DNA from 3 places in the Leminorella grimontii genome. Region 3 is predicted to be linked to each of the others. Evidence: predicted binding sites of a transcription regulator. Region 3 holds the regulator's gene; each other region holds the start of a gene.
What was found. Region 3 encodes Fur, which represses iron uptake genes when iron is present. Its sites were predicted from a motif close to ATAATAATGAGAACNACTATCAA; they were not measured.
Positions count from the first base shown of each region.

Region 1 (4,204 bases), 1.5 Mb from region 3:
GATAGCACAGTGGTAGTTGAGCTTATAGCAGGGAGAGCGCGGTTGAGTCACCTGAATCAGCGCCTTACCCCAGCGAAAGATATCGCCGATATGGACGTTGTCTTCCGTCAGCCCCAGCGTTGAAACGTTTTCACCAAACAGCGGCGCGGCGAACTGTTCCGCCTGCTGTGGAAAGCGCGATTTCCAATAGGCATAGTGCTCGCGTGGATAGTGGCACAGCGCGCGATCGGCGCCGCCGTGATGGCGTTTTTCCGCCTGTTCGTCGCCCATGAAGCCGAGCGATGTCAGCGTCAGTTCGCCGTCAACGGCCAGCTTGGCGATGGCGCTGGGGGCGTGGTCATCGTAAGAGCGGATTTTTCCGATAAAGACGTTGGGGGAGTTCATGGTGGGCCGCCTTGGCTAAGCTAGGAAAAGTTTAGCATAGCGGCGCAGAGTGAGACGGTCTAGCCTTAAAGATAGGGCCGCCTCATGAGAGGCGGCGATATATCAGGCCTTAAACCTTCTTCACAAAGCAGGCTTTCAGCATCACGCTGGTGTTGTCGATTTTGCAGTCGATCTCGTGGTCGCCGTCGACCAGACGGATAGGCTTACTCTTGCTACCGACTTTCAGCACGGTGGAAGAGCCTTTCAGCTTCAGATCCTTAATCAGGGTCACGCAGTCGCCGTCGGCCAGCACGTTGCCGTTGCTGTCTTTTACGATGCGCTCATCGCTGTCTGCCGCTTGCTGCTCGTTGGGGTTCCACTCGTGGGCGCAGTCGGGGCAGATAAGCATCGCGCCGTCCGGATAGGTGTTTTCTGAAGCGCACAGCGGACAGGCTGGAATAGAGTTCATGATTTTTCCCTAAAAATAGCTAATCAAAAAGTAAGGCGGCATCCTAGCATAAACCGGCGATTTTATCACCCGTTTGAGGCAGAGTAGCAGGAAAACCAGGCCTTCTTGCTCATCTACTAAAAAGAGCGTATCCACTTTTCCTTGAGAAAAACGGTAAAATGCGAGGAGAAAAGCGTTATTTTTGGCGCAAAGAATAGGGAAATCAAAGAGAGAAGGGCATAAAGCCAAGTTTTTGCCAGAGCGGCGGCGAAAGGTTCGCCGCCGCATCGTGGAGACGTTACGACAAAGGTTATTTCTTCACGTCGGCGAAGCGTTTTGCCGCTTCGTCCCAGTTGACGACGTCCCAGAAGGCCTTGATGTAGTCCGGGCGGCGGTTCTGGTACTTCAGGTAGTAGGCGTGCTCCCAGACGTCCAGGCCGACGATGGGATAGCCGGAGGCGCCGGAAACGCTTTCGCCCATCAGTGGGCTGTCCTGGTTGGCGGTAGAGACGACGGCGAGCTTGCCGTCTTTATAAACCAGCCAGGCCCAGCCGGAACCGAAGCGCGTGGCGGCCGCCTGTTCGAACTTCTCTTTAAACGCGTCGACGCTGCCGAAGTCGCGCTCGATGGCTGCTTTGAGCTCAGAAGTTAACTGGGTTCCCTTCTTCAGCCCTTTCCAAAACAGGCTGTGGTTGGCGTGGCCGCCCGCGTTGTTTCGAAGCGCGGTACGCTTTTCCGCCGGGACCTTGTCCAACTGGGCAATCAGCTCTTCGGCGGAAAGGTTCTTAAGCTCGTCGGGCAGGCTCTCTAACGCGGCGTTGGCGTTGTTGACGTAGGCCTGATGGTGCTTGCTGTGGTGGATTTCCATCGTCTGCTTATCGAAGTGGGGTTCTAAGGCGTCGTAAGCATAGGGAAGCGAGGGTAAAGTGTAGCTCATTGCGTGCTCCTTAAAATGGACGTTATGCCGCCATAGACCAAAGACGAGCGGCCGGGTTTCTTTAACGCCTTCAAGTATAGCACTGTTAATCAATTGATTATCATTATCGTTTGTATGGTTAATTCCTATCGGTGGGGGAGACTTCCGCCTCGATTACGGGTAAAGTCTTTAGTTAAATAAATGTCAAAGCTCTGTTGCATTGACCGAGTAATAATGATTAAGGAAGCAAAAGCATGAGCAGTATCCGCATTGTTTCACCGGAAGAGGTGGGCAAAAACCCTACGGCGATCCCGCCGCTCCTGTTTGCCAACCTGAAGAGCCTCTATTCCCGCCGCGCTGAGCGCATGCGCCAACTGGCTAAAGACAGCCCATTGGGGAGCTATCTGGAATTTGCCGCAAGCGTAGTAGACGCCCAGGATAAGGCTCGTCACGACCATCCGTTGACGCTGGACCTGACCGACGTGCTGAAAAACGCTTCCGACAGGCCGCCGCTGGCGACCGATACTTATCCGAGAAGCGAACACTGGCAGACGCTGCTGTTGTCCATTATCGCCGAGCTGCAGCCCGATGCGCCGGAACACGTCTTGCCGGTGTTGGAATCGCTGCAAAAAATGAGTTCTCAGGAGCGGGAAGCGCTGGCGACCGCGCTTCTGGCCGGCGAATACGGCAAGGTCGGCAGCGATAAGGCGACGTTCCTGTGGGCCGCGCTTTCTTTGTATTGGGCGCAGATGGCCAGCCAAATTCCCGGCAAGGCGCGCACCGAGTACGGCGAAGGCCGCCACTTCTGCCCGGTCTGCGGCAGCGCGCCGGTAGCTAGCCTGGTGCATATCGGCGCTGAAACGGGCCTGCGCTATTTGCACTGCAGCCTGTGCGAAAGCGAATGGCACATGGTTCGGGTGAAGTGCACCAACTGCGAACAGGGCGGTAAGCTCGACTACTGGTCGCTGGACTCGGAAAAGGCGGCGGTGAAAGCGGAAAGCTGCGGCGACTGCGGCAGCTATCTGAAAATTCTGTATCAGGAGCAGGATCAGTACGTTGAGCCGGTGGCCGACGACTTGGCGTCGCTGGTACTGGATGCGAAAGTTGAAGAAGAGGGCTTCGCCCGCAGCAGCATCAACCCGTTTATGTTTCCGTCAGGGGAATAAGGCGGAAGCCATAAATTAGAAAAGGGCGCGGTGTAATCCGCGCCTTTTCTTTATCTTTACACCCCAACAATCCTCTGCGGATGGCTGTAGACCGTCGCCCGGCCCGGCTTGCTGAAGCCGACCAGCGTCAGGTTGCATTTCTCGGCGACTTCCACCGCAAGCGTAGTGGCCGCGGAAACGGCGAACAGGATTTCCACGCCGCACATCGCCGCTTTCTGAACCATTTCATAGCTTGCGCGGCTTGAAACCAACACCGCGCCGTCCTTCCAGCCGGCCTTGGCCCGCACGCCTAAAAGCTTATCCAGCGCCACGTGTCGCCCAACGTCCTCGCGCCCGCCGAGCATTTTCCCTTCCGGTGAAATCCAGCCTGCCGCATGGGTACAGCCGGTCAGCCTGCCGACCAGCTGTACGTCGTTCAGGCCGGGGAGCGCGCCGTCCAGCAGCGCCAGATCGAAGGTTTGGGTAAACGGCAGCGTCGGTATCGGGCGAAGAACCTCGCCCAGCTGCTCCACGCCGCATACGCCGCAGCCGGTGCGGCCCGCCATCGCCCTGCGGCGCTCTTTCAGGCCGGAGAATCTGCGCGTTGAGAGTTCGACGTCTACCTCAATGCCGCGACAGCCGACATTAACATCGATGCCATAAATCTCGCTTGGGGATTCGATAATCCCTTCGGCTAATGAGAAGCCGATCGCAAATTCATCCAATTCTTTCGGCGTCGCCATCATGACGACATGGGAAATCCCGTTATAGACCAGCGCCACGGGGACTTCCTGCGCAACCCAGTCCTGCTCTGGGCTTGTCAATGCGTTGTGCCGGCGAACCGTTAGAGACTCTACGCCAACGATGGGCGTTTTATCATCACTTTTATGGATTTTTTCACTGTTCACGCTATAGGCCTTCGGATGTTAGGGGCTTGATGGAAATTATTTTAAAGTTAACATTGAATGTACAAATGGTGCAAAAATGTCCAACATTAAGTTAATTTTCGTAACATTTAGGACGTGGATCAATTTTGAGACCATTTTATATTCGTATAATAAAGTTGTCTTCGACTTGATCGTTTAATCGTTTGGTTCGTTGAGGTTTAAATGGCGGGGCGATACTAAATTCGTCCAATCTGGCGAGATTTTCTACCAATTATGAGTGGTAACAAACGGCCTTTATAACGGATAGACTAGACTTATAACGGAATGTTATACGCAGTATACAGAGCAATGTAGCAGTTTAATAAGAAGGAGAAAACCATGCAGGTCAGCAGAAGGCAGTTTTTCCGAATCTGCGCTGGCGGTATGGCAGGTACAACGGCGGCGG
Region 1 covers NZ_CP146357.1:4,081,080-4,085,283, reverse strand. The annotation lists gene yiiM (6-hydroxyaminopurine reductase) at 1-384, opposite strand, end outside; gene V8L73_RS18635 (zinc ribbon domain-containing protein YjdM) at 494-832, opposite strand; gene sodA (superoxide dismutase [Mn]) at 1,122-1,748, opposite strand; gene fdhE (formate dehydrogenase accessory protein FdhE) at 1,982-2,893, shown strand; gene fdhD (formate dehydrogenase accessory sulfurtransferase FdhD) at 2,950-3,738, opposite strand; gene fdnG (formate dehydrogenase-N subunit alpha) at 4,138-4,204, shown strand, end outside.
Region 1: the regulator Fur is predicted to act here: its motif matches at 1,842-1,864, upstream of sodA (superoxide dismutase [Mn]).

Region 2 (4,204 bases), 1.4 Mb from region 3:
ACGCCTCTATACATGCCTTCGGTGTTAAACGGCAGGGCGACGTTGCCGAGGTAGTCCACCGCAATAAGACCACCGTTGCCGTTAATTTCCAGCAGTTTTTCCATAACGACCTTATGACACGCTTCATCCAGCGTGAGCCCTGCGTATTCAATCAGTGCGGATACGTCATAGGCCGCAACGGCGCGCATGAACATTTCACCGGTACCGGTAGAAGAAACGGCGACGGTACGGTTATTGGCGTAGCAGCCTGCGCCAATGATAGGGGAATCCCCAACGCGTCCGACCTGCTTGTTGGTCATACCGCCGGTAGACGTTGCGGCCGCCAGATTGCCGTTAACGTCAAGCGCAACGGCGCCGACGGTACCGAACTTTTTGTCGGGATCGATTGGATCGCCCTGAGGAGCATGAGCGGCCTGCGAGGCGCCGTCGTGATCCAACACGACGCCCTGATCCAACAGCGCGCGCTGAAGCTGTTCGTAGCGCGCTTGGGTGAAGTAGTAGTCCTGATCGACCATTTCAATATTCTGCGTTTTGGCGAATGCCTCTGCGCCTTCGCCGATAAACATCACGTGCCTGCTGTTTTCCATCACGGCGCGCGCGGCGAGAATAGGGTTACGTACGTGGGTTACGCCCGCAACGGCCCCTGCGTTTAGCGTGGCGCCGTCCATGATGGCTGCGTCAAGCTCGTGAGTGCCCGAGTGGGTAAATACGGCGCCTTTCCCCGCGTTGAACAGCGGGTTTTCTTCCAGCAGGCGAACCGCCTCGGTAACGGCATCCAGCGCGCTGCCGCCGTTTGCTAAAATGGACTGCCCTGCGGTGACGATGTAAGTCAGCGCATTGCGAAACTCGGCTTCTTTCTCTGCCGTCATGGCCGAACGAGTGATGGCGCCAGCGCCACCGTGAATAGCGATTACAGGTATACGACTCATTTCTTTGCTGGATCCGTTAGTTTGTCTTCATTTAAGAATATTTTATTAACCAACGCAGTCGCTTTTTATCATTTAGGACAGCGCCTGTTTATATATCCTTTTGTCGTTGGAAAATCGATTATTGAGAAACACCCACGTTTCCCCTATTTTTTGACTATATGTCTTTGGCTCTTGATCGTAAAGCGAAATGTGCCGCCAATAGGGGCGTGTATGAAGAAAGGTAAAATTCGAAAGCATGAATTACATGAATAAGTTATAAGAAAATTGAGATTGATAACTTATTTTTCCCATTATGCTATATGCGTTGTCTGTTTTTCTTGCGCCTACCTTCAATTTATATTTTATATTTCATTTAATACCTAGAAATATATATTGTATTTCTAGCATTTATATAGAATAAACTGTGCGTATTTTCGTCAAAAGGTGATTTTTTATTGCCCATATAGTTTTTCCCCACATTCGCGTTGTTCAGCACCATTTTTCGTTTTACCCTGCATAAATGTTAAATTTGTTACTTTATGTTTTTATTATTGTTGCATAAATGATGTGGCTTTTTTGGCGTACGTAGTATAATCACAACAGGTTCTGCCGGTATCTCCCGATGCGTGAGGAGTGGTTTAATCGTTGATTGCTCCTCTTTGAGCGATACGTATAACCTTCTTGATATTGGTAATGAGAATCATTATCATTTAAGCATAAAGATTAACGGGAGGAGGCGCAGAATGTCTGATTCAAGTGCCATAGTACGGTCGAGCAAGATAACGAGAAAGGCCAGGCTTTCTCTGATGGGGCCTGCCTTTATCGCCGCTATCGGCTATATCGATCCCGGTAACTTTGCGACCAACATTCAGGCCGGCTCCGCGTTTGGCTACCAGCTGCTTTGGGTTGTCGTATGGGCTAACATCATGGCGATGGTCGTTCAGCTGTTTTCCGCCAAGTTGGGTATTGCAACCAATAAAAATCTGGCGGAACACATCCGCGACAGGTTTCCTCGTCCGCTGGTCTGGTTTTACTGGGTTCAAGCTGAATTAATCGCTATCGCGACCGATCTGGCCGAGTTTATCGGCGCCGCTATCGGCTTCAAGCTGCTGCTGGGCGTCAGCCTGCTTCAAGGCGCACTAATTACCGGTGCCTGTACCTTTCTGATTCTCATGCTGCAAAGTCGGGGCGATAAGCCGCTTGAGCGCGTTATCGGCGCGTTTCTACTGTTTGTCGCCTGCGCCTACATTATTGAGTTGTTCTTTTCCGCTCCGGACATGAAGGCGCTGTCAAAGGGCATGCTGCTGCCGGGATTGGCAAACAACGACGCGGTGTTTTTGGCTGCGGGCGTTTTGGGCGCGACTATTATGCCCCACGTCATTTACCTGCACTCGGCCTTGACGCAAAACTCAAAGGGAACGCGCGAGGAACGCTATAGCGCGACCAAGTGGGACGTGGCCGTCGCGATGACCATCGCTGGCTTTGTTAATCTGTCTATGATGGCGATGGCTGCCGCGGTTTTTCACTTTAGCGGCCATACGGGGATCAGTGAATTGGATCAGGCCTACGTTACGCTAGAGCCTCTGCTTGGCAAATTCGCTGCCGTGACCTTTGCGCTAAGCCTGATTGTAGCGGGGCTTTCGTCTACCGTAGTTGGAACCATGGCCGGACAGGTCGTTATGCAGGGGTTTATTCACGTACGCATTCCCCTTTGGGTTCGACGCGTAGTCACCATGCTGCCTTCTCTTATTGTGATCATGAGCGGAATGGACGCTACCCGCATTTTGATAACCAGCCAGGTATTTTTGAGCTTTGGCATTGCGCTGGCGCTGATCCCGCTGCTGATGTTGACGGGCAACCGACAGCTGATGGGGGATATGGTCAACGGCCGCTGGATGCAGAACGTGGGCAAAGCGATCGTTACGCTGGTGGTGGGGCTGAACGTTTATCTACTGATGGGCTTTTTTAGGATAGTCTAACCGGAACAAGGCGTTCCGGTTAGTTCTTGGATTATTAGCAGCTTGGCTTCTCGCTACTCGTTATTTATCTGAACAACAACCTTGCCGAAGTTTTTCCCCTCAAGCATGTCGATAAACGCCGCTGGCGCGTTTTCCAAGCCTTTTACCTTCTGCTCCTGGTATTTGATTTTCCCTTCGGATACCCACTGCTTCATCTGCTGGATAAATTCGCCGTAGCGGTGGGGGTAGTCCAGTGTGATGATAAAACCCTGCATGCGGATGCGCTTTTTCAAAATGATGCTTTCCAGCAGGTTTAATCTGTCGGGGCCGGGGGGAAGGGCAGTGGCATTGTACTGTGAGATCATGCCGCAGACGGGAATGCGCGCCCGGGCGTTCAGCAGCGGAAGTACGGCGTCGAACACTTTACCGCCGACGTTTTCATAGTAAATATCAATGCCCTCAGGACAGGCAGAGGCCAGGCGCTGCGCCAGATCGGGCTGGCGATGATCCAGGCAGGCGTCAAACCCTAGCGTTTCTACAACGTGACGGCATTTTTCTTCACCGCCTGCGATGCCAATAACCCGACAGCCTTTGAGCTTAGCGATTTGCCCTACGGTTGCGCCAACCGGGCCGCTGGCGGCGGCAACCACCAGCGTTTCATTTTCCTTAGGCTGGCCGATATCCAACAGCCCCATATAGGCCGTAAAGCCGGGCATGCCGAGAATGCCTAATGCGTAGGAGGGCTGAGGAAAGGCGTCGTCCAGCTTGAGCAGGCCTTCTCCGTTGCTGAGAAAATAGTCCTGCCAACCGGCAGCGGCGAGAACCCGCTCGCCCTCTTTAAACTCGGGATTATTAGAGCGTTCAACGATGCTTACCGTACCGGCGCAGATAACGTCACCGACTTCCAGCGGGGGAACGTAGGACGGCGAATCGCTCATGCGCCCTCTGACGTAGGGGTCTATAGACAAACATTCGGTGCGCAGAAGCAGTTCTCCCGAACCAGGCAAAGGAATAGGCTGCTGCTCTAATCGGAAGTTATCTGCGGTAGGAGCGCCGTAGGGGCGAGAAGCCAGAACGATTCGGCGATTGACGTTGGCATTTTGGGACATGTTAGAACCCTCTGTTTCAGATGAGAATTAAAAAACATGATAGTCGACAAGCTACTGCGGCGAGGGGGAAATAGACAGCTTTTTCTTGGGATGATGGTGAATGTGTGACAGTGCGGCGGTTTTGGCGAAGTGAAGAATTCCGGTCAATAGACCGACCGGAATTCAAAGGAAAATCAACCCATCATCAGTACTAACAAATAGGCGACAAACATGGCCAGATGGGCCGTTC
Region 2 covers NZ_CP146357.1:1,144,798-1,149,001, forward strand. The annotation lists gene V8L73_RS05470 (isoaspartyl peptidase/L-asparaginase family protein) at 1-929, opposite strand, end outside; gene V8L73_RS05475 (Nramp family divalent metal transporter) at 1,652-2,887, shown strand; gene V8L73_RS05480 (NADP-dependent oxidoreductase) at 2,941-3,975, opposite strand; gene chaA (sodium-potassium/proton antiporter ChaA) at 4,149-4,204, opposite strand, start outside.
Region 2: the regulator Fur is predicted to act here: its motif matches at 1,596-1,618, upstream of V8L73_RS05475 (Nramp family divalent metal transporter).

Region 3 (4,204 bases):
TCATCGTTTATCGTTATGCGTGACCCGGTGCTTTACCGCATCAAGTTTGCTGAACACCACCAGACCGGCAATAAGTGGTGCATCTACCCGATGTACGACTTTACCCACTGCATTTCCGATGCGCTGGAAGGGATCACCCACTCGCTGTGTACGCTGGAGTTTCAGGACAACCGCCGCCTGTATGACTGGGTGCTGGATAATATCACCATTCCCTGTCACCCGCGCCAGTACGAGTTTTCTCGCCTGAATCTGGAATACGCCATCATGTCCAAGCGCAAGCTGAACCTGTTGGTGACGGAGAAGGTCGTAGAAGGGTGGGACGATCCGCGCATGCCGACGATTTCCGGCCTGCGTCGCCGCGGCTATACCGCCGCTTCTATCCGCGAATTCTGTCGCCGCATCGGCGTAACCAAGCAGGATAACAACGTAGAAATGGTAGCGTTGGAAACCTGTATCCGCGATGACCTGAACGAAAACGCGCCGCGTGCGATGGCCGTGCTCGATCCGGTGAAGGTCGTTATTGAAACGCTGCCGCAGGGACATCAAGAGAACCTGACCGTCGGCGTTCATCCGAACCGCCCGGAAATGGGCTCCCGCACCGTGCCGTTTAGCAATGAAGTCTATATCGATCGCGCAGACTTCCGCGAAGAGGCTAACAAGCAGTATAAACGCCTGGTGCTGGGCAAAGAGGTTCGCTTAAGACATGCATACGTGATTAAGGCCGAGCGCGTCGAGAAGGATGCAGAAGGTAATATCACCACGATTTACTGCAGCCACGACGCAGCGACGCTGGGCAAAGATCCTGCGGACGGACGTAAGGTTAAAGGCGTCATCCACTGGGTTTCTGCGGCGCACGCGCTGCCGGCGGAATTCCGCCTTTACGATCGCCTGTTTAGCGTGGCGAACCCGGGCGCAGCGGACGACTTCCTGTCGACTATTAACCCTGAGTCGCTGAAAGTGGTTCACGGATTTGTGGAGCCCTCTCTGAAGTCGGCGAAGCCGGAGTTTGCCTATCAGTTTGAGCGTGAAGGGTACTTCTGTGCCGACAGGCGTCATTCAACGGCCGATGCGCTGGTTTTCAACAAAACCGTCGGGCTGAGAGATACCTGGGGCGCTTCGAACGCGGCCTGATCTCCTAAGAAAGGCAAAATACCCGCGGTTAACGCGGGTATTTTTTTACCTAAAAAAGATTTTTTACGGGCAGAAACAACAACGCCGGCTAATGCCGGCGTTGTTTTTAGAAAGAACAGCTATCAATTCTTTGCATCATGGGCGCTTTCGTCTTTACGACAGTCGCCGGAGCTGCACTTACCGTAAAGGTAAAGGCTGTGGTTAGTCAGCTTAATGCTGTATTTATCAGCGATTTCGCGCTGGCGCTGCTCGATAAATTCGTCGCTGAATTCGATAACTTTGCCGCAGTCCAAGCAAATCAGGTGATCGTGATGGTGCTTTTGCGTCAGTTCAAAAACGGATTTTCCGCCTTCAAAGCTGTGGCGAGTCACGATACCGGCGTCGTCAAACTGGTTCAATACGCGATAAACCGTCGCTAAACCAATTTCTTCGCCCATATCGATGAGTCTCTTATAGAGATCTTCAGCGCTGACGTGATGATTCTCCGGTTCCTGAAGAATTTCCAGGATCTTAAGGCGAGGAAGCGTCACTTTTAGTCCAGCTTTCTTCAGTGCGGTATTGTTGTCAGTCATGCGAGGTGTCCTAAATTCGGGCGCCGTGATACAGCCAGCGGGTACTTAACAAAAGTATAATGTATCATTATAGAGCCTGAGATGCGAAATGAAAACCTAATGAAAGCGCTGGAAAAACCGATAGTATCAATAGGTTTTACAAATAACTTTTCACCAGATCGCATATTCAACAGTTAAACTGCGTATCGCAATTTTTCATAATACGGCGCTTATGCTGCGAGCCTACCGAGGATAAGCTTCGCTTTGACTCACGCAGGACATAAACTCCCGCTCAAGAGAGTCAATGGGCAAGCTGCGCCCGATGATGACCAGCATGGTCTTACGTGCTTCATCCGCTCGCCATTCGCTGCCGTAGTCAAATCCTACGACGCGGTGTATGCCTTGAACGATAAGCCTACGGGGTTCTCCCGCAACGGCCAGAATGCCCTTATAGCGTAGCATATCGTTGCCGTATTTCTCGATAGCGCCTTCCATAAATGCGCCGATGCGCTTGATATCCACATCGCCAGCTTCAAAAACGTGCGACGTGATGTCGTCATTCCACGAGCGGGAGGCGTCAGACTGCTCCAGAGGACGGAATCGCAGCGGTGTAGCGCTGTTTTTCAATGAAGGCGTGAAGGTAGCGTTCAGGGTAAAACCTTCGTCCAGATTAAACGCCTCAATGCCTATCCACGCCTCTTTTTCCAACCTGCCGCTGCGGGCCTCGCAGACGACGGCTCTGGCGTTGATCGCACGCAGGCGTTCAAGCAACAGGCGTTTGGTCTCTTCATCTATGCGATCGAGCTTGGTTAAAATCAGCCGGTCGGCAAAACCGACTTGAGAAACGGCGACCCGGTGTTCACTAAGCTGCTTTTGCGCATGTTCTGCATCAACCAGAGTAATGACGGCATCGAGCATCAGGCGCTCTCTGAGAACGTCGTCAACGAAAAAGGTTTGTATTATCGGGGCAGGGTCTGCCAGGCCGGTTGTCTCCAGCAGGAGCCGCTCAAAAGAGAGCTTTCCTTCATCTCTCTGGGTCAGCAGGTTTTTTAACGCTTCCGTCAGCTCTCCGCGCACGCTGCAGCACACGCAACCGTTGGTTAATTCAATCACCTCAACGTCACCGCGTCGTTCCAGCAGGCCACCGTCGATGCCGACGGCGCCAAACTCGTTTTCTACAATAGCGATCTTTTCGTTGGGGTAGTTTTTTAACAGATGGTTGATAAGCGTCGTTTTGCCTGAGCCTAAAAAGCCGGTCAGTATCGTTACGGGAAGCGGGGAAAGGGCAGTCATAGCGGTAGTTCTACCTCCGAGTAATAGATCACGGCGGCCTGCATCAGGCCGCGTTCTTTAGCCGTTTGCGCACGTTGGCCGTTATTTTAGTATCCGGCCTTGGTCTACATAAACAGCTAAGGAACGCGTCCTAGCAGCAGCGACCGCCTCCGGCGCCATAGCGGGCTTCCTGCCGCTCGCGGAAAAACTCTTCGTAGCTCATGACCTTCTGGTCAGGATGCGTTAAGCGCATGTGCTGAACGTAGGTATCATAGTCAGGTACGCCGACCATCAGGCGGGCTGCCTGTCCCAGATAACGACCTACTTTCGCCAGATCTTCAAACATAGCGTTGCCTTTTTTAGCGCGGGTTTAAGAAAGCAGCCGCAAAACGCACTGCGGCTGCTTTTAGGCTCTTAGTTTACATCAATAGTCAGCTTTGTGTCGCTGAACTTGGCAGAGGTTCGTAGGGCACCTCGTTGGCCGTTGGTTTCGGATTGGCGTTGGCCTTAAAGGCGGTGCGCAGGCCGAACACCACGATGCTTACCGTTATCAGCATAAACAGAATGGTTAATCCGGCATCAAGCTGGTTGTTGAAAATCAGCGCGCTCATCTGATCGAGAGACTTGGCCGGCGCCAGAATCTCGCCTTTATCCAACGAGGCCTGATACTTCTTGGCCAGCGCCAGGAAGCCAACCCGCGGGTTAGCGTCAAACACCTTCTGCCAGCCGGCGGTTAGCGTACATACCAGCAGGAAGATGGTTGGAATGACGGCAACCCAAGCGTATCTCTCGCGCTTCATCTTGAACAGAACGACGGCGCAGAGCGTCAGCGCAATTGCGGCCAACATCTGGTTAGCGATGCCGAACAGCGGCCACAGCGTGTTGATGCCGCCCAGCGGATCGACGACTCCTTGATAGAGGAAGTAACCCCATGCGGCAACGCACAGCGCAGTAGCGGTGACGTTAGCGGGTAAAGAGTCGGTACGCCTCATCGCAGGGACGAACGTGCCCATCAGGTCTTGCAGCATAAAGCGGCCGGCGCGAGTGCCTGCGTCAACGGCGGTCAGGATAAACAGCGCCTCAAACAGAATGGCGAAGTGATACCAGAAGGCCATCATGGCCGGGCCGGTGATTTGGCTTAAGATGTGCGCCATGCCGACGGCCAGAGTAGGAGCGCCGCCCGCGCGGGAGACGATGGACGCTTCGCCGACGTCTTTTGCGTACTGAGTCAGTACGTCAGGCGTAACGGT
Region 3 covers NZ_CP146357.1:2,558,608-2,562,811, reverse strand. The annotation lists gene glnS (glutamine--tRNA ligase) at 1-1,131, shown strand, start outside; gene fur (ferric iron uptake transcriptional regulator) at 1,254-1,703, opposite strand; gene V8L73_RS11915 (CobW family GTP-binding protein) at 1,926-2,975, opposite strand; gene V8L73_RS11910 (YbdD/YjiX family protein) at 3,106-3,300, opposite strand; gene cstA (pyruvate/proton symporter CstA) at 3,386-4,204, opposite strand, start outside.